One region of the Syntrophobacter fumaroxidans MPOB genome, then DNA from elsewhere that is predicted to be linked to it. Evidence: riboswitches for the same ligand, from Rfam matches in the RefSeq annotation. Region 1 holds a riboswitch; each other region holds the start of a gene.
What was found. A riboswitch is a leader RNA that binds a small molecule or an ion and turns the genes downstream of it on or off. The one in region 1 is predicted to bind cobalamin.
Positions count from the first base shown of each region.

Region 2: linked by a shared signal. The riboswitch ahead of SFUM_RS11055 (precorrin-8X methylmutase) and the one ahead of SFUM_RS14225 (hypothetical protein) in region 1 are both predicted to bind cobalamin.
Region 3: linked by a shared signal. The riboswitch ahead of cobT (nicotinate-nucleotide--dimethylbenzimidazole phosphoribosyltransferase) and the one ahead of SFUM_RS14225 (hypothetical protein) in region 1 are both predicted to bind cobalamin.

Region 1 is NC_008554.1:3,389,784-3,396,045, forward strand. Features, by position in the region: gene SFUM_RS14220 (sirohydrochlorin cobaltochelatase) at 1-656, opposite strand, end outside; gene SFUM_RS14225 (hypothetical protein) at 689-1,027, opposite strand; cobalamin riboswitch at 1,240-1,437, opposite strand; gene SFUM_RS14235 (helix-turn-helix domain-containing protein) at 2,016-3,137, shown strand; gene rfaD (ADP-glyceromanno-heptose 6-epimerase) at 3,411-4,469, shown strand; gene SFUM_RS14245 (DUF8180 domain-containing protein) at 4,438-4,743, opposite strand; gene SFUM_RS22780 (hypothetical protein) at 5,281-5,541, shown strand; gene SFUM_RS14255 (carbohydrate porin) at 5,839-6,262, opposite strand, start outside.
Region 2 is NC_008554.1:2,608,062-2,614,323, forward strand. Features, by position in the region: gene SFUM_RS11035 (ABC transporter substrate-binding protein) at 1-163, opposite strand, end outside; gene SFUM_RS11040 (ABC transporter ATP-binding protein) at 288-1,058, opposite strand; gene SFUM_RS11045 (FecCD family ABC transporter permease) at 1,055-2,128, opposite strand; gene cobI (precorrin-2 C(20)-methyltransferase) at 2,155-2,874, opposite strand; gene SFUM_RS11055 (precorrin-8X methylmutase) at 2,887-3,561, opposite strand; cobalamin riboswitch at 3,819-4,012, opposite strand; gene SFUM_RS11060 (UPF0182 family protein) at 4,294-6,262, shown strand, end outside.
Region 3 is NC_008554.1:384,550-390,811, reverse strand. Features, by position in the region: gene SFUM_RS01655 (tetratricopeptide repeat protein) at 1-242, opposite strand, end outside; gene SFUM_RS01650 (flavodoxin family protein) at 781-1,353, shown strand; gene SFUM_RS01645 (hypothetical protein) at 1,513-1,713, opposite strand; gene cobT (nicotinate-nucleotide--dimethylbenzimidazole phosphoribosyltransferase) at 2,053-3,114, opposite strand; cobalamin riboswitch at 3,240-3,441, opposite strand; gene SFUM_RS01635 (DUF3303 domain-containing protein) at 3,468-3,743, opposite strand; gene SFUM_RS01630 (protein kinase domain-containing protein) at 4,039-5,673, opposite strand; gene SFUM_RS01625 (hypothetical protein) at 6,209-6,262, opposite strand, start outside.

The DNA of each region.
Region 1 (6,262 bases):
GGCATCACATCCTGCAGGGACGGATAGCCGGAAACGGTGGCCAGGCGCACGTTGGGATCGAGCTCAGTGAAAGCCTGGTTCAGCGCGGAGTATAGGGCGTCGGCCGGATGCTTTTCAGAGCCGTGTCCCATGAGGAGAACCGTTTCTTCGGGTTTTCTTTCCCGGGGGACATGCCCGATCACGGCCTTTGCCACACGAACCATGTCGTCGTGGGAAGAGAGGAGCGGAGGAGCGACCGCCACTTTCTTGAAACCTCCCGCCATCTGTTCGAACAGGCGGGAATTCCGATACAGGTCATGGAATTCCTCACCCGGGATGGTGTGCAGCGAAAGGATCGCAACATGGGTGTAGTGTTCGTCCATGAGTTTTGCCAGGGCCACTTCGGGAGAGTCCAGAACCTTCCCTTGCCTGGCGAGCTTGGCGCGGACGATGCTCGATGTGTATCCCCAACGGATCTCCGTATTCCTGAATTCTTTTCTCACCCGTTGATCGATTCCGTCGAAGACCTTCTGCGCTTCGGGAACCGTGGTCCCGAAGGCCACAATCAGGATTGCTTTCTTGTCGGCCTGCTTTTCACCGTGTGCCGCAAAACTGTGCGAAGCGAGCAACACGGCAAAGACCATCAGGCCAAAAACCACATTAAACCGTCTGTTCATCCCTTTTCCCTCCATCTGCCGCAGGCTTGCCGTCAAGAGAGCTCGGCGCCGCGTGCATGAATTCCGTTCACTCCCCGATCTTCCCCGTCCATTGGAAACAGCCGCTCCATGCTCCCCGTCCAGAGTCGCAATGGGGTCTCGTGAATTTCGAACTTGCCCATCGCCGGATCGTACGCGGTCGTTGCGCAGGAAATCCGGTGCATGCCGGCGGCGATCAGGTACGACCATCCATGAACAACTTCCTCTTCCGACGTTGCCACATAGACGGCAGAGGCGTTCAAGGATCGGACCATTCTCGCCAAATCCGACTGTCCCAACATCGTCTGTTCTTCCTTCCCCAGCGAGACACAGAAAATCACACCCTTTTGCATCGGACACCTCCCTTGTCCAGGCCGCACCTTCGAGGACTGTCCACCTCCCGGGCCGGCGGAAAAAGGGTCCATGGGAAACTCGAGGGGTCCAATGGTTCCGCCGCAGAATCGCATTGGGGCCAAAAAAAAATCCCTAGAGCTTTCAGCTCTAAGGATTGCACCCTGGTTCGCTTCACCCTCCGGCGGTCAATCGGACATCTCCACGCACCGATTCACCGAAATGGCATCAGGCAGGTCTTCTGACTTACGGATCGTTCTACTCTCCGAACCTTCCCGCCTCGGCCCCCCAAGGCAGTGGTCTTATCGGATTTCGTCCCCGTTCACAGCGGCGGGACCGTTCCCGATTCTCACGGGATTCCCTTTTAAGCTCCACGGCGCCTGATCCATGCACCTGTTATCGCGGCAAAAATAATCGGCCGGTCCGCCGGGTTTTGTCAAGAAAAAAAATCACACGCTTCAGTCTTGCTGTCTCGACGGCCCGGAAACCGCCCGCGTGGAACATGAGGAAACGCCTTGCAGCGGCACGGGCCGAATGCCCTGAAAATGCTCTTCGGCTGGATGGAACTCGGCCTGCCGAGGAATCCACATAGCGTGTCCACATAAGCGTTGACATCGGCGATTCTTCGGGCTAGCCTTTAAGCGAAATGGAAGCAGAAGCTTCCGCGGCCCGTTCATCGGGACGTGAAAAGGAAGCGGCCCATTCGACGAACGAACAATTCGGGTTCTTATCGCGGTCATGAAGGCCAGCAGTGATGCTGGTCTTTTTGTTTTTGGTGCGCCCGGCGGGTTGGACTTGCCCGGAAGAGGACATCTTGTGCCGACGCGTAGAACCACCCTGCTTTGAGAGGGGGAGGCTCGCGCCGGCGGGCAGGTCGGAATTCGCGGCAATCGGTGGTTCCCCGGGAGCATTTCTTGGAAGAGGCGATGTGGTTTTCACGCCGGAATCTTGTGCTGTCGACATGGGCAGACATTGCGGGGAGAAGTTCAAATGGCGGCGACACGCAAACGGGATGCATTGGCTCTGAGCGAGACACAAATCCGAAGGCTGGAGACGGTTGGGGCTGCACGTCACCATCGTGCCGCCAACGCTTTGCGCGCGAGAATCCTTCTCAGGTATGCACGTGGAGAGAGCATCAGCGAGATTGCACGCGCGGAAGGTGTGACGCGCCCGACGGTCCAGCTTTGCATCGACAAGACGCTCTGCGGCGGCATCGAGACCGGGATCTGCGACCTGGCCCGGCCCGGACGCCCTCCGGCCGTGACCGTCGAGGACAAGGCATGGGTCGCGCATCTTGCCGCCTCCAGTCCCTCGGAGTACGGATACGAGTCGGAGACCTGGACCATGGAGCAACTGACCGCTTACGTTCGGGAACATGCGGTGGAAACGGGCCACTTTTCACTCCAGGGTGTCGGGAAAGCGACCATCCGGAAAATCGTCAAAGAGTCTCCTCACGCTCTCCGCGAGGCCATATCCTTCCTTGACAAACGAATTCTCCGATTCGGGAGGAAAACGGCTTACGTGTTCACGGTCTTTAAGGAGATCGAACTCTTGCGGGGGCCTGGCGCGAGAACGGGCTTCAGGCGGGCCGGAGCTCCGCTCTGCCCTGAGGGACGGCTCGATGTTCGACCGGGCGAAGCCTTCACGGCCGACCTGGCCACTTATCCGGGCGTCGACCCGCTCCGGGTGAAGGAGTGCGAAACCGGGCGATTCTGTACAATGAGCCTGGGGATCGGCATCGATATCTGTGATGGCCGGGTGATTGCCCAGGTCAGCGAAAAGGATCGTGACGGGAGGTTTGTCGATTTCCTGGAGACCGCGGCCTGTCATTACCCTTTGAACTGGACGATCGGTATCTTGCTGGGCAACCGCTTCAGCCTGTCCAGGGCGCTCATGAAGGAGCTCGTACCCCATCCCGGACGCTTCGAGTTCATTCGCGTTCACAAGGATGACTCGTGGCTGAACCTGGTGGATGTGCTCCTGACCAGAATGACGCGCACATTCCTTCGCTCCGTTCGCGTCAGATCAAAGGAGGAATTCATCGAGCGGCTTGGCGAGTACGTCGAGGACGTCAATTTTTCCCCGATTTTTCCAGTCCATCTCCCTGTTTGAACGTGCAGGCCCCGACGCGGGACTCCACCGATCCGGCCGAGCTCCGCCGGCCCCGGTTTGCGGCGCGCTGCTCTTCATTTTCGGATGGGGGCTTCCGTAACGGAAGCGGTCGAAACGGGCGCATGCCGGCGAGACTGCTTCATCGGACGGCACGGGAGCCGCCCTGGAGGCTTCCCGGGATGTTCCGCGGCCAAGGTAGGATTTCCAGGCACGACAATGCATGGATCGTGACTTGTGGAGGCGTTCCATTCTTCGGCATGGAGAGCGGTGTTCATGAAAAGGGTAATCGTTACCGGCGGGGCCGGCTTCATCGGCAGCGCCTTCATCTGGAAACTCAACCGGGAAGGCGTTGACGACATCCTTGTGGTGGACTCGCTGGGAACCGGAGAGAAATGGCGGAACCTTGCGGGGCTGCGCTTCTCGGATTATCTCCACAAGAGCGAATTCCTCCGGCGAATCGATGCCGGCACGCTTTCCTTCTCTCCCGAGGCCGTCGTCCACATGGGAGCCTGTTCGTCCACCGCGGAACGGGATGCCGATTACCTCATGGAAAACAACACCCGCTTCACCCGGACGCTCGCGCAGTGGGCGGTCCAACGGAAGCGGCGATTCCTTTACGCAAGCAGTGCCGCGACCTACGGAAACGGAGAAGCGGGTTTCTCCGATCGAACCGACCTCATCAGGCTGCGTCCCATGAATATGTACGGGTATTCGAAACATGCTTTCGACCTCCACGCCGAGCGCACCGGCCTGCTCGGAAAGATCGTCGGCCTGAAATTCTTCAATGTATTCGGTCCAAACGAATACCATAAGGGGGACATGGCGAGCGTAGTGTTCAAGGCGTGTCGTCAGATCGCGGAAACCGGGCGGGTGCGGCTATTCCGGTCACACCGGGTTGAGTGCGCGCACGGCGAGCAGTCGCGGGATTTCATATACGTGAAGGACTGCATCGATGTGATGTGGTGGCTGTTGACCCACGGGGACGTGAACGGTCTCTTCAACCTGGGAACGGGCCGGGCACGGACCTGGAACGACTTGGCCAAGGCGGTCTTCGCTGCCCTGCGGTGCCGGCCCGAAATCGAATACATCCCCATGCCGGAGCCCATCCGGGAAACATACCAGTATCACACCCGTGCAAGCATGGCTTCCCTGAGGGCAACCGGCTGTCCGTTGACGTTCCGTTCGATGGAGGAGGCGGTGCATGATTACGTGGCGAATCATCTGCAGGCACAGGATCGTTATCTGTGCTCCGCGAGCCGGAATGTTCGTGCGGTGGAATCACGGGGCGCCGATGCGGGAATCAACGATCCAGGTGTGAAAGTGCCGCCATGAGGTTTTCGTTCTGCCTCTCGATGCCGTCCGCCGCCGCTCCGAGAAGTCGGGCCGTCTCGTGGAAACGGAGTTCCGTTGCCTCGTCGGCCAGGATTCTGCACGACTCGGCGTGCTCGCGGATGTGCCGGGCAAAGTGCTCGAGCCTTATGAAGAGCTTGTCCCTGGCCGAGAGGGAGGACACACCGTCTCCCGGAGCATCGTGGTCATGATGATCCGGGGAATCGTGGTGATGGTCGTCATGGTGTCCATGAGACGATGAGTGTTGATGATGCATGAACGCTTCCTCCTGTCACCCGTTCACAAACGTGTTTTCACCGATCGGTCGGCCGTCGGACCGGCAATTTCACACTCGATTCCTTCCCGAATGTGTCGCGGCCGGTGGGGTATTACGCCGATCCCGATGCCTCCGCTGCATACGGTTCCTGTCCCCTGCAACGCCGGACGCGCGAAAGAAAATCCTTCGCACGCGACCGGTTGCGCGCGGCACAAAAAGCGATGGGCCAGGACAGGCGCGTCCAACCGCAATTGCCTTCCTGACTGCATTGAGTGCCGAGTCGCGGGGAATCGGGAGTATGCGGTTTCTTTCCGCTGTGAAGGAATTGGATGCCCACGGGGATGATTGCGTCACAATGTATCAGAAGGGTGGATCGCTCGTCAATACGCAGTCGTCCCGAGCGGAGCATAAGAAGACTCGCGTTGCGGACCCGGCTTGGTGATTTGCCGCCCGTTGACATCGAGCCGATCCCGGTTTACTCTGTTTATCAATGAGCCCACGAAGGGTTCGATAACCTAAAGAATAGGAGGACTTGACATGGAAGGAAAACACGAGCACAAGCATCTGCACGCCCACGATCACAAGCATGTCCACACTCACGAACATTCGCACGGGGACGGGAAGCACAGCCATGAGCACACGCACGCTCATGCCCATGAACATCTCCACGAACACAGTCACGAGCATGTGCACGGCGGTGCGCCTCATGCCCACGATCATGACCACCCCGGCGAACACGGGGCGCACGATCACGATCATCCCCTTCACGAGGCCCAACCTCATGAACATGCCCACTAGGGGCCGGGTCGATCCATCCTTGAGTCTGTAGCGAAGGAGGCGGGCGATCCCTCGGGTTGTTCGCCTCTTCTTATATTTCCCGCAGCCATGCGCGGATCGTGTCTGCGCATCCCTCCGGCAAACAGGATCGATCGGTTCCGCCCATGCCGGTTTGTGCTCGGAACGGCAACGTCGGGCAAGGGCGCATCAGGTCCTGCCCTGGAATTGCGCGAGTCGCGGAGACCGGGTTTGTCCCCGTCCGCCTCACCGCCCGCCGATCCCGTCGTTTGCAGTCTTGAACGCCAGTCGCCGTTGGACCTAGAACGAATACTCCAGGCGCAGCATCCCGGCGAACACACCGTCGTTGCGGCTGTCGCCCAGGGGATTGGCAACGTACTGAACGTCCGGAGTGAGGGCGAAATATTCGTTGAAGTAAATCCTGTAGTACAATTCGGCGTGGAGCTCGGTGCCGTCGTTGTGGGGAGCGACCACCCCCTTCAATCCCGCAATGCCTATGCCCAGTTCGTCTTTGTCTCTGGACGGAACGATCCCCTTGAGATTTGCTCCGGCCGACCAGAACCAGTCCGTATCGTAAGCGTCCCGGCTGCTGTAGGCCAGCCTGGCAAAAAGGCCCAGCCATTCGGTGAGCTGCTGGTCACAACTGACTCCCACCCCCCAGCCATCCGGGCTGGTGTCCCCCGCCGAATTTTCGTGATGATAACCGGCGTTCCAGTAATAGACC
Region 2 (6,262 bases), 780 kb from region 1:
AGAGCATTTCCGCGAAGGCTCCGTACAGGGAGATGATGCGCCCGGCCGACTGAGAAAGCGTGACGGTCGTGCCGAGATCGTCGGTGATCTGCACCGCCCCGGCGCGGGTGTGAAGAATCGACGCGACCAGAAGGAATGCCAGGATCCATCGAAAAGGCTTCAAGGAACCTCCTCCCTGAAGCCCGGTGTCGGGCTTCGTTTTCGTAAATCCAACCGCACAACGGACCCGCGTCCCGAAAGGACACGCTCAGGGCCTCGCGCGAACCTCGCGGCGGCACGCCGTTCGACTACGGGAGAAAAACCACCTGCCGCTTTTCCGTTCCTTCGATCTCGCGGACCATCACGGGCGTCTCGTAGACGTGCTCCAGAACGTCCGCGTTCAAGACTGTATCGACCGCGCCGTCGGCCACGAGCTCTCCGTTCTTGAGAAAGATCATTCTCCTGCAGAAGAGAGCGGCCAGATTGACGTCGTGGAGCACCGCCACCACGGTCAGGCCGTCCTCCCGGTTCAGGCGGTCGAGCACCCGGAAGATCAGGAGCTTGCGGTGGATATCCATGGCCGACGTGGCTTCGTCGAGCAGCAGGATGGGGGTTTCCTGGGCGAGTGAGCGCGCCATCACGACACGCTGTTTTTCGCCGCCGCTGACCGCCGTGATGAGACGCTTGGCCAGCATGGCGGTATCCGTCGCCCCGAGCGCTCTCCGGACCGCGGCTTCGTCCTCCGGGCTCTCCATCTGCCAGCGTTTCTGATGAGGATATCGCCCCATGCGGACCACTTCTTCGCAGCGAAAGGGAAAACGCAGGTCGATATCCTGAGCCACCACGGCCATCAGGCGGGCCCGTTCCCTGGTCTTGAGACGGGCCAGCGGTTTCCCTTCGATCTCGATCGAACCCGACTGCACCGGCACGATACCGCTCAACGCCAGCATGAGGGTGGACTTCCCCGCCCCGTTCGGCCCCAGCACGCCGATGAATTCCCCGCGCCGGACAAGAAAGGAGAGGTCCTTGAGCACCGTTTGCCCGGCATAGCCGCAGGTCACCCCGTCCAGGCGAATCACAATTGCAGGTACTTCTTGCGATGCAGCAGCAGGTAACAAAAGAAGGGTCCTCCAAGGATCGCCGTCACGACGCCTACCGGCAGTTCCTCGCCGTTCGGCAGCAGGCTTCGTGCGATGGTGTCGGAAACGAGCACGAGCAATCCGCCGGTCAACAGGGTCGCCGGAATGAGTCGCCCGTGCCGGGGTCCCACGACCAGGCGCGCGAGATGCGGCACAACAAGCCCGACGAACCCGATGATCCCACTCACCGCCACCGCCGCGGCGGTCGCCAGCGAAGCGGCCAGGAGCAGCCAGAATCGTACCCTCTGGACGTTGACGCCGAGATGTTGCGCCTGGATGTCCCCCAGGCTCAGGATATCGAGCTCCCTGGTGAAGATGAGTATCCCGGCCCCGCCCGCCACCAGATATGGCAGCACCAGGACGGCATGAGTCCAGCTCTTGCCCGAAAGGCTCCCCATGATCCAGAAGACGATGGTGGATACCGAGTCTTCGTTCAGACTCTTGAGGAGGCTGATCCATGCCGACAGAAAGGTGGATACGATGATCCCCGCAAGCACCAGCGTGGTGGCGTGGATCCTCCCGTCAATGCGCCCCAGCAGATAGACCAGGTAGAGCGCGAGCATCGCTCCGGCAAAGGCCGCCAGGGGCAGGCCGCTGATCCCCGAAAGCTGCATGCCCCCCAGTCCCAGAAGAATCGCCAGCGAGGCGCCGAAGGCCGCTCCCGTGGAGACCCCGAGCGTGAAAGGGTCGGCCAGCGGATTGAGCAGCACTCCCTGGTAGACGGTGCCCGCAAGCGCCAGTGCCGCGCCCACGATGAATGCGAGGCAGACTCTGGCCAGCCGCACGTTGATAACGATGTATCGCACCGTATCATCGATGCCCGCCGCGGAATCGGAATCAAAGGGGGATATCCAGAGCCGGAATATCGTGCGGTAGGACGTTTCGAAGGAGCCGATTCCCGAAGCGAGGAACGCGGCAACGACAATCAGGAGGACAAATCCGGCCCAGCACAGCACGGAAATCCCGCAATGACCCGACAGCACCGTGTGACGCCGAACCGTTCGTTCCATGGCGGGGATATCTTCCCGACCTCCCTTCACCGGGGTTCCATGCCGCGTTTCTTGATGATCATGAGTGAGAGATAGTGAGGTTTGAGCGTCCTCATCTTCCGATAGTCCCGTTCCACAATCTCGCCCTCAAGCCCGCAGCGGCTGATGAAACAGCACTTGTCTTCGAGCCCCTTTTCCTCGATCTGCGCCAGGATCTGGGGAAACTGCTTGTATGTCTTCATGAGCACCACATTGTCGGCCGTTTCGATCGCCGCGTTCAGGCGGGTTCCGCCCTTGGCTCCCGATATGATGGTGATGGCTTCCTCGCCTTCGGCCAGGGGCAGATTGGCGCAGGCCGCGGCGGCCTGGTAGGAGGTGATGCCGGGGACGACGACGACGTTGACATCGGGAAGCCTGCTGCGCACCTTCCTCATGAGATAGATGAACGTGCTGAAGGTGAGCGGATCTCCGAGTGTGATGAAGGCGACGTTCTTTCCCTGCCTGAGAATCTCGACCACCTGTTCGCAGTTGGCCGTCCATGCATTTTCCAGGTGTTCGGAATCGAATGTCATGGGAAAAGCCAGCTGGTCGATGGGCGTTCCGGGCGGCAGATGCTCCCGCACGATGTCGTGCGCCAGGCTGTAATCGTTGCTGGACGAGGAAGCGGCAAAAACATGGGCCGCTTCCTTCAGAACTTTCACCGCCTTCAGCGTGAGCAGTTCCGGATCCCCGGGCCCGACGCCGACCCCGTAAAGAGTGCCGAACATGGCTGAATATCCTTATTGGTTGACATTTCCGGCCAATTCCAGAAGCGCATGCAGGATGGCCACCGCCACCGAACTTCCTCCCTTGCGGCCGAGAACGGCGATGGCGGGCTGATCGGTCATCCGTTGGAGCTGGTCCTTGGATTCCGCGGCCTGCACGAATCCCACCGGGACACCGATCACCAGCGCGGGGCGCACGCCGTCTTCACGAATCAGACGGAGCACCTCGAGCAGCGCGGTGGGTGCGTTCCCGATGGCCACGACGGCGCCGTTCAACTGGTCGGAAACGCCCCTGAATGCGGCAACCGAACGCGTGACCCCCTGTTCTTCGGCCCGTATCCGGCTTTCCGGGTGGAGTGCCGGAACCACCGCCTCATTCCCGTACCACTGCAATCGCCACGGCGACAGCCCCACGGCAATCATGCGCGTATCGGCGAAAATGGAAGCGCCCCGTGTCAAAGCCGCCACCCCCGAGGCCACAGCCCGGGGATGAAACCGAATCTGCCGGGCATAATCGAAATCGCCCGTGGTGTGGATCACTCGACGCACCACCTGCCACTGGTCCTCGGGAAAAGGATGCTCCCCCATTTCGGCATCGATGATGCGGAAACTCTCCATCTCGATGGAGCGCCCCGCTTCCACCAATCCCGGCCGATCCTCCGTTGAACCCATGAGCTCGTTCAAAGCCATTGCATCTCTCCGACCCCGACGCCCGCCGACCTGGTGAACGCGACACGACCACGCGGGCGCAAACCCGACGCTTCACGTACAACCCCTTGGCATCGTCACGCCCGGTACCCGAAGGCGTGTCGAGGGCGATCAAATAAAAAAAGTCCTCAAAACCCCTTTTCTTGCGGAGTTTCAAGGACTGCACCCAGCTCGACTTGATCCTTTTCTCATCAGGGAATACCGCGTTCCCCACGGAATGCCGTTCCATTCCGGCCCTGAGAACCCCTGAGGCGCAGGCAGGTTTTCTGGCTCACGGATCAGCCTACTCACCACGCCTTCCCGGCCCGTTGATTCCGGACCAGTGGCAAACCGGCGGTTTTCGTCCCCGTTTACAGCGGCGGGACCGCGACGGCATCTCACCGTCTTCCCTTTTGAATCCCCAATATTGGATACCTGTGCCTGTATAATTTCAAAGAACTGATTATCTTCTACCTGTTCCAGCGGATGAACCCGATGGAGAAAAACCCGGCGCACGGTCAACGGCCACGCCGCCGCACGACCCTTCATGCACTGTCTATCGCATTTGCCGGCCGGCGTCAACGCAAATGCTCGAAGCACGGCGGGGATGCACTGGAAACGGCTGCGAAAATCTTTGACCCGATGCGTTCGATATGGTTCAATTCCTCAATTTTTCCGGGAGTCATCGATCGCATCATTAGGGTTTCTCCCTCACCGGTGCCAAAGGAGTCGCAAATGAATCGTTGGGCACGCTGGCCTCTCATCATCCTGATCGGCATTTTGGGCATCTCGGCTGTTGTTATCCTGTCCAGCCTTGCTTCGGTCGACTACCTGATCAACATCTGGTGGTTCGATTCCCTCGGGTACGGGCTTTACTACTGGCTGCGGCTCCTCTACCGTTACATCGTCTTCGGAGCGGTCACCCTCTTGTTTTTCCTGATTTTTTTTCTCAATTTCTGGGTGGCTTCGCGATACGTGGGGAATGTGCCGCCCGCCCCGTCGAAGTTCAGGATCGCCGCGCTCGACCGGTACTTGAACGTCGTCCGGATGTTCAGGTCCGGGTCGCTCTGGGTCTACACCCCCTTGTCGCTTATCCTGGCCGTCATTATCGCCCTGCCGATATTCGAGAAGTGGGAAGCCTTTCTGCTGTACGTGGCGGGACCGAAGACGGGTGTGCCGGACCCGGTTTACGGCAAGGACATCAGCTACTACCTGTTTTCTTATCCCATCTATACGCTTGTCCAGCGCCGGCTGCTCATCGCCTTCGTGCTGCTGCTCGTTGGCCTGGTGGCGCTCTACCTGCTCGAGCGCCGGCTCCTCGCCCGGCAGGAGCAACCCATTCCCGCGGGGGCCAGGCTGCATCTGAGCATTCTCATTCTCCTGATTTTTCTCATCGAGACCTGGGACTACGTTTTGCAGCGCTACGAGCTCCTCTACAGCGAGGCGCACATGCCTCTGTTTTACGGGGGCGGTTTCGTCGAAATGTACGTCATTTGGGCGCTCATCTGGTTGACCCTTTTCTTCCTCATGGGAACCGCCTTCTCAATGATCGCATTCATCCAGACCCGCAAGGGGCTGAAACCGCTGGTCGTCTTCGCCGTGGGATTCGTGCTCGTCCTGGGCCTGCGCTATTCCGCGTTCCTGCCGGCGACCGTGGAAAAACTCGTGGTGAAACCCAATGAGGTTTCACGGGAGAGAGACTTCATCGTCAATAACATCAAAGCCACTCTCTCCGCATACAACCTCAACACGGTCCAGACGCGCGATTTCACCCCGGCCCGCACTGCGGCCGATGTCGCGTCGCCGAAGGTCAAGGCGCAATTGAGGAATATTCCCGTCTGGGACGGGGAGCTCCTGGACGACGTCTACAAGCAGCTCCAGCAGCTGCGCACCTACTATACCTTTCCCAGCGTGGATGTGGCGCGGTACACGGTCAACGGGATGCCTCAGCAGGTTTTCCTCAGCGTGCGCGAGCTCGATTATACGCTCATTCCCGAAGCGGCCCGCAACTGGGTGAATGAACACCTGTCCTACACCCACGGCTACGGCGCGGTCATGACGCCGGCCAGCCAGGGCGGGGACGAACCCATGACTTGGTTCATCAAGGGGATTCCCCCCGAGTCCGAATACGGCTTCAGGATCGAACAACCGGGGGTCTACATCGGACTGGGTTCCTACACCTACGTCATCGCGCCCAACGACGCCGGGGAAATCGACTACCCGAAAGGAAACAGCAACACCATGGTGAGCTACAAGGCCGAGGACGGCGTTCCCCTGTCGTCCTTTCTCAGAAGGATCCTCTTCGCCTATCACTTCGGAGACCGCAACCTCCTGTTCACCACCAAGACAACTCCGGACAGCAAGATACTCTTTCGCAGAAATCTCCTCGAACGGATCCGGGTCCTCACGCCCTTCCTCCTTCTGGACGGAGATCCCTATGCGGTGGTGACACCCGGCAAGCTCTACTGGATCCAGGATGCCTATACGACTTCGGAATTCTACCCCGGGGCCACTCCCACACTGTGGGGCAGGGACAGGTTCAACTACATTCGCAACTCCGTGAAGATCGTCGTGGACGCATTCAGCGGAAAGGTGGAATATTACGTATTCGAGCCCGGCGATCCCATTGTGCGCGCCTATTCGAGGATCTATCCGGGAGTGTTCAGAAATGCCGACCAGATGCCGCCCGAGCTCAAGGCCCAGG
Region 3 (6,262 bases), 2.0 Mb from region 1:
TCGGCAGCTTTCCGAAACCACTTCACGGCTTCAACGTCACTCTGCCCGACGGCTTCCCCCTTGAGGTGCATCTGCCCAAGCGCGACCTGGGCTTCGGCATGACCTTTCTTGGCCAGAATCTCAAATTCCCGGAAGGCCGTCTCGTAGTCGCCGCGGGAATAGGCGGCCTTGCCGGACTCAAAATCCGCCCATGCGGGACCAGCCAGCACCACCAGGCCGATCAAAAACGCAATCCGCTTCATAACGCCTCCCCCCCGGGATCCGCCGGCACCTTCATGAGTCACCCCTGAAGCCGATCTGTTCACCCAAATTAACCATTGATTTGATTCGTTGAAAGGTCTCCGGCCCGCCCCATGACTCCCCGCATTCATCATAAACCGCCATGAGCCGGGGGCTCGCAACGAAGCATGCAAATTTACCAGGCCGGGGCATTTTCACACTGAACGCCGTATCGCGGGTTTCTCCGAATTCCGGCGATGAGCGCCAACGACGCCCCGCTGATCGCACGCACCGCGACGGGAGTCCGGGACGGCCCAAGCGGTCGTTTTCCAGCGAGGCGCTCTCCCGACGACCCCGCATTCTCAATGGAAGGGTTTTTTCCCGGATCGTCCGCGGACTGCCGTCAACAACGGAAATGAATCTTGATGGAGTCCGGCTTTTGCGGTAGAGGTGAGATGCGACGACGGCCCCGAGGCGACGGCCGCGTTGCCGCCGCGCCTGAGTGAAGGGGCTCCGGGCGGCGGCTTTTCCTTTTTCTGTCCCCACACAGCGAGGTGACGCATGAAAGTGGTCGCATTCAACGGCAGTGCCCGACAGGATGGAAACACCGCCATACTCCTCAGGACCGTTCTTGCCGAACTGGATAAGGAAGGCATCGAAACGGAGTTGATCCAGCTGGCGGGAAAACCCCTTCAGGGCTGTACCGCCTGTTATTCGTGCTTCAAGACCAAGGACGGGACCTGCGCCGTCGAGACGGACGAACTCAATGAATATCTGGCAAAAATGATCGAAGCGGACGGCATTTTGCTGGGTTCGCCGACCTATTTCGCGGACGTGTCCGCAAGCATGAAGGCATTGATCGAGCGATGCGGGCTGGCGGTCCGGGCCGGAGGCGATCTGCTCCGGCGCAAGGCGGGAGCCGGTGTGGTCGCGGTCAGGCGGGCCGGTGCGGTTCACGCTTTCGATTCCCTGAACTACTTTTTCACCATCAGTCAGATGATCGTTGTGGGGTCCAGCTACTGGAATATCGGAATCGGCATGGACCCGGGCGATGTGCACCGGGATGAAGAGGGGCTCCAGACGATGAGGACCCTCGGCGAGAACATGGCCTGGCTGCTCAAGAAGCTGCGGTGAGCGTGGAGGACGATCGGCGGAAGGGCGAAGGAGCCCGCACCGGCTTCCGATTTCGGAAAGCCCGTCAAGACTCCCGGCCCCGCGCGGGCGCCGGGAATCCGTATCCCTGCCTCGGGTCGTCTTCGAAAGGTTCAGAAGGATGGCGTTTCGTGTGCGGACTCAGGCATCGGAGGAAGCGTCCGGTTTCGCCTTCTTATAAAACTCCATCAGGAACTCGGTTTCCTTGGGTGAAAGATCGAACCGCAACACCGCCTCCTGGACAAGCGACTGGGCAGCCTTGTCCGGATGCTCTTCCAAAGAGGCCGAAATCCACTTCACCGCCCTGCGAATCGCTTCCCCTTCAGGCATAACCGTCGTCATAGATCAAAGCTCCTCTCGTGGTTGGGTTTCATTCTTCGTTCCATTATACTCATGAACGGCCAAAGGAAGCGAAACAAAAACGATAGGCACCCCGATTTACAATCCATCAGGATGACGGCTCCCGTATTCCATCCAGGCCGCCGCCCCTGCCGGCCGGCCCGGCGGCCCCCCGCGCGCGCTTACGAGGGAACACCCGGCAAGGACGGATATCGTGTCTGCGCGGTCTCCCCCGCGCTTCCGCGGGGAGGGATTCGGCCATGCGCGGGAGCGCGTGAGGCTGACGGGCATCGTCCGGGAGCACTTCGCCCTGGTTAGACCATGCGCGTGAGTGCCTGGGGATCAGTGCCCCGTGTCCGTCACTCCCGCTTCTTCGAAGGTCTTGCACTCAACGAGCACTTTCGCCGCCGCTTCCACGATGTTCATTGCCAGCGCGGACCCCGTGCCTTCCCCCAGTCTCATGTCCAGATCGAGTATCGGGCGCATGCCCAGCATGTCCACCATGGCGGTGTGTCCGACCTCCCGGCTCCGATGCGACACAAAAAGGTAGTCTGCGGCTTTCGGCGCGAGCCTGCATGCGACAAGCGCCCCGGCGGTGGCGATGAACCCGTCGCAGATGATCGGAACGCGGAGTGCCGCCGCACCCAGAACGGCGCCGCCCAAGGCGGCGATCTCAAACCCTCCCACTCCGGCGAGCACGCCCAGGGGATCATTCGGGTCGGGCCTGTTCACTGCGAGCGCCCTTTCAATCACTCGGACCTTCCGCTCGAACGCGACGTCGTCGATGCCGGTCCCCCTGCCGGTGAGATCCCGCACGGGCTTGCCGCCAAGAGCCGCGATGATGGCCGTCGACGGCGTGGTGTTACCAATCCCCATGTCCCCCGTGCCGAACAGGAGATACCCCTCCTTCAGGTGCGCGTCCTGCACGATTTCCGCACCGATCGTCAGACCCCGGACCGCCACCTCCCTGCTCATGGCGGGGCCCACGGCGATGTTTGCGGTGCCTTTGCCCAGTTTACGGCGCAAAACAGGCCAGTCCGGAGGCAGATCCGATGCGACGCCGCAATCCACCACCCGCACGGCCGCGCCGCAGTGGACCGCCAGGATGTTGATCGACGCCCACCCGCGCACGAAGCTGCCCACCATCTGCGCGGTCACTTCCTGCGGATAGGCGCTGACCCCTTCCGCGGCCACGCCGTGGTCGCCGGCCATGGTGAAGATGATCTTCCTGCCCACCGCGGGAGTGAGGCTCCGTTTGATCGCCGCCAGTCGCGCCGCGATGACCTCAAGCCGTCCCAGCGAATCGCGCGGCCGAATCTGAGCGTGCAGTCTTTCCCATGCCTTCGCCTCCCAATCCTTGGAGGCCGGCTCGATGCGTTCCAACAAACGATCAAGCTTCTCCATATCCTGCTGGCTCCTTTGAAAGCATTTGCTTTCTCGAAAAAAAATGATCCTTCAAACCTCTGCATCGAGGCTTGAAGGATCGCTTTATGGCTTCGGCAATCCCACCGCCCAACAAACGGCACCGACCGCACCAAGTCTTCACGGCAGGTCTTCTGGCTCGCGGATCGACTTACTTCCCGGCCCCTTCCCGTTCTCCCCCTGCGCACGAGATGAGAGAGCACAGTGGTCGCCGCCGGGTTTCATCCCCGCTCACAGCGCCGGCCAAACGCGTCGGCATCGCACCGACTTCCCTTTTGAGCCCGAGGCACCGCAAAGACATCGTTTCATCCGGGCGTCGAAAACCGAACCCGTTTTTACTTTGTACCGACCCGTTTGAGGAATTTCAGGGCCTTTTCCGTTTCCATGACGGGAATGATTTCGGCGATTCCGAGGTCCGTCCAGGCATAGACGGACGCCGCCAGGTGGACCTCGTCGTCGGCCTCGAACAGTCTGAAAACCCGATGGCCGGAGATGTCGAACCATTCACCCTTGACTTCCACACCCTGGTGTTTGGTACCGGTTCCCATGCCTCTCTGGATAACGTCGTCCCGGTCTTCAGGGGAATAGCTGAAAATGGCAAGAAATAACATGAAAATTCTCCTTTCTGGAGTGACTTCGACTGCTTTCGACCGTCGGACCCGGCCGCACGCCGTTAGACGATCGCGGGGACTTCCGTGCCACAATCCCCCGGAATATTCCGGCCCCCGCAGCGCCCGGCCAAGGCGCGCCGCACACTTCAAGCCTCCCGGCGGACAATCGGGTGCCCGTGCCAATGCCGACCATTATAGATAAACACGGGATGTTAACGCAAGTCAATCCGGGGAGCGCGATCCGGCATGCCGCGGGAAAAGGCGAGGACGGGAAGACCATGGGGGCCGAAGAAGGCTAGATCTTGGACCGGAGACGATCGAGCAGCTCATAATACTGACGCTCCACCCCGCGTCCCACCCATTCGGAAAAGGACTTTTCGAAGGTCAGAGAGATCTGGGTTGCACTTCGCCAACGCTTCATCGGATCACAGATCAGGCAGTTCATGATGATTTCGTTCATCACTTCGGGAATTTCAGGCCTCCACACTTTCGGGGGTGTCGGATACTGCTCGCAGTGCTGGATTTCGAATTCTTCGATCGACGATCCGCTGAAGGCCTGGATGCCGGTCAGCATCTCGTAGAGCAACGCCCCGAACAGGTATATGTCGGTGAAAAACGGCGGTTTCTTCCGGGACAGGTAGGGACGGAACTGCTCCGGGGCACGGTAGGCGAGCAACGGCAGCGGCAGGTGCTTGAGCGAAGCCGCCCTCGGGTTGGCCCGCTCGAGCTCGCTCAACAGCCCGCCGTTGCAGATTTTCACCAGGAACCGGTCGTCGTGCAGGAGTATCTTGGACGGGCGCAGATCCAGGTGGTGGATTTTTCGGATCTCCTCATCCTTCCCCATATGCAGGTGCAGGTCGCCGATCCCCTCGAGGATCTGGTAGGACAATCCGATGGCCAGCGGGATCGGCAGCACCTCCCCCATGTTGAAGATATCGACCAGGGAGAGCGGAAGGTGTTCCCTGATGATGAAGATGCGGTCCTCGCACTGGGCGATGTCGTGGATGCGCACGATATGCTGCGAATTGCTCATCATTTGAGCCCGAGCCCAGCGAGAAAGCACGGCGGGGTCGACGCCGGCGCCGTAAGGCCCGCTCAGGATCTGCCCGGCCAGCATTTCACCGGTGTCATCGTCGGTCACCTGCATGACCAGGGAAGTGACTCCCACGTGGAGCAGATTCGAAATGGTATAGGTGTGTTTCTCCCCGGCAACGAAGCTGTTCCGGGAATCGTTCCAGGAGGCGGCGTGCTGCCCGATGAGCTGGTCCAGGGAATGCTGGTCCAGGGAACTCAACGAAGGAGAAAGCGTTTCCGATTCCGGTTTGGCGACCTTCGGGGGTGGAGCCGGGCCCGCAGCGGCAGCGGCGACGGCTTCGGAACGAGCCTGGATCGTCGAGGAGACATCGTTTTTCTTCCGATTCTGGGAGCACTTGGTGATTTTGAGCAGGATCTGCCGTTTGAGCTGCTCATCGGCGGCGGGATCAGCGTAGATGTTCTCGTAGTACCGGATGGCCTCATCCCACTTGCCCAGTTTCCCGGCGCAGTCCCCGCACAGCTCCCAACACTGCATGACGCGAAAGCCGACTGCGGCGGCGGTCTTGAATTCACGGATGGCTTCGTCCCAGAACTGGCCGTCCATGAGCGCCAGACCGTACTCGAAGGTTTGATCGGGCTCGGCCATTCCGTAAGCGGGGCCCTGCGGCGCGGAGGGCGGCTCTCCCGCGGCGGTCTCTTCCGGTATGTGTCCGTGCTGCTTCTCGATCCTGGACCGCAGATCACTCTTCTCTTCCTCGGACAGGGCGCTCTGCTCAAGATCCTCCAGGATGCCCTTGACGATTTCCCCCGCGCCCTCCCCCAGTCCCTGTTCGAGATACAGGCGCGCCTCTTCGAGGCGGTTCAGGTAGGATTGAAACAAATCACCGTAGGCCATGCTTGTGAAGATCCCGTGATACAATTTTGCGTTCAAGATGAGTGCATTGGGCGGGAGGGCATAAAGCCCTCCCCTTGTCTGACGGGCACATCGATCCGTAGCAAGGGGCGGGGTTTATCCCTGGCCGCGTCAACCTCCCGACGGGCAGGTGTTGTGTCATCTTGAACGCACCTCGGTATGAATTCCCGTCAAATTCAAAACGATGCCGACGCCGGCGGCATTCCCCGATTCTCCCGTATATTTGCCGCACCCCGAACACATCCGTCAATGATTTTGATGGGGAAACCTCTTTGGGCGGGAAAACGCCAACGATTGGGAAAGCCCCCCCGCGGTCTCCCGCTCCCGGCTTGACCATCACCGGCCACAGGTCGTTCGGTCCTGCAGAGGGGCTGCATCTTCGGATGTCCGTCGCGGCGCGGCCGCCGCTGAAGGACATCCGGTCTGCAATTCCAGGCCGCGTTGGGCCCCTTCGGAACCGTTCCATCCATTCCCTCGCGAAGCCCGCCGGAAAGAGGAGCGAGCGGCCTTCCGCGGGCTAACCCAGCGATCTTACGGTCCGGTCCAGATTCAGCACTTCAACGGGTGCGTC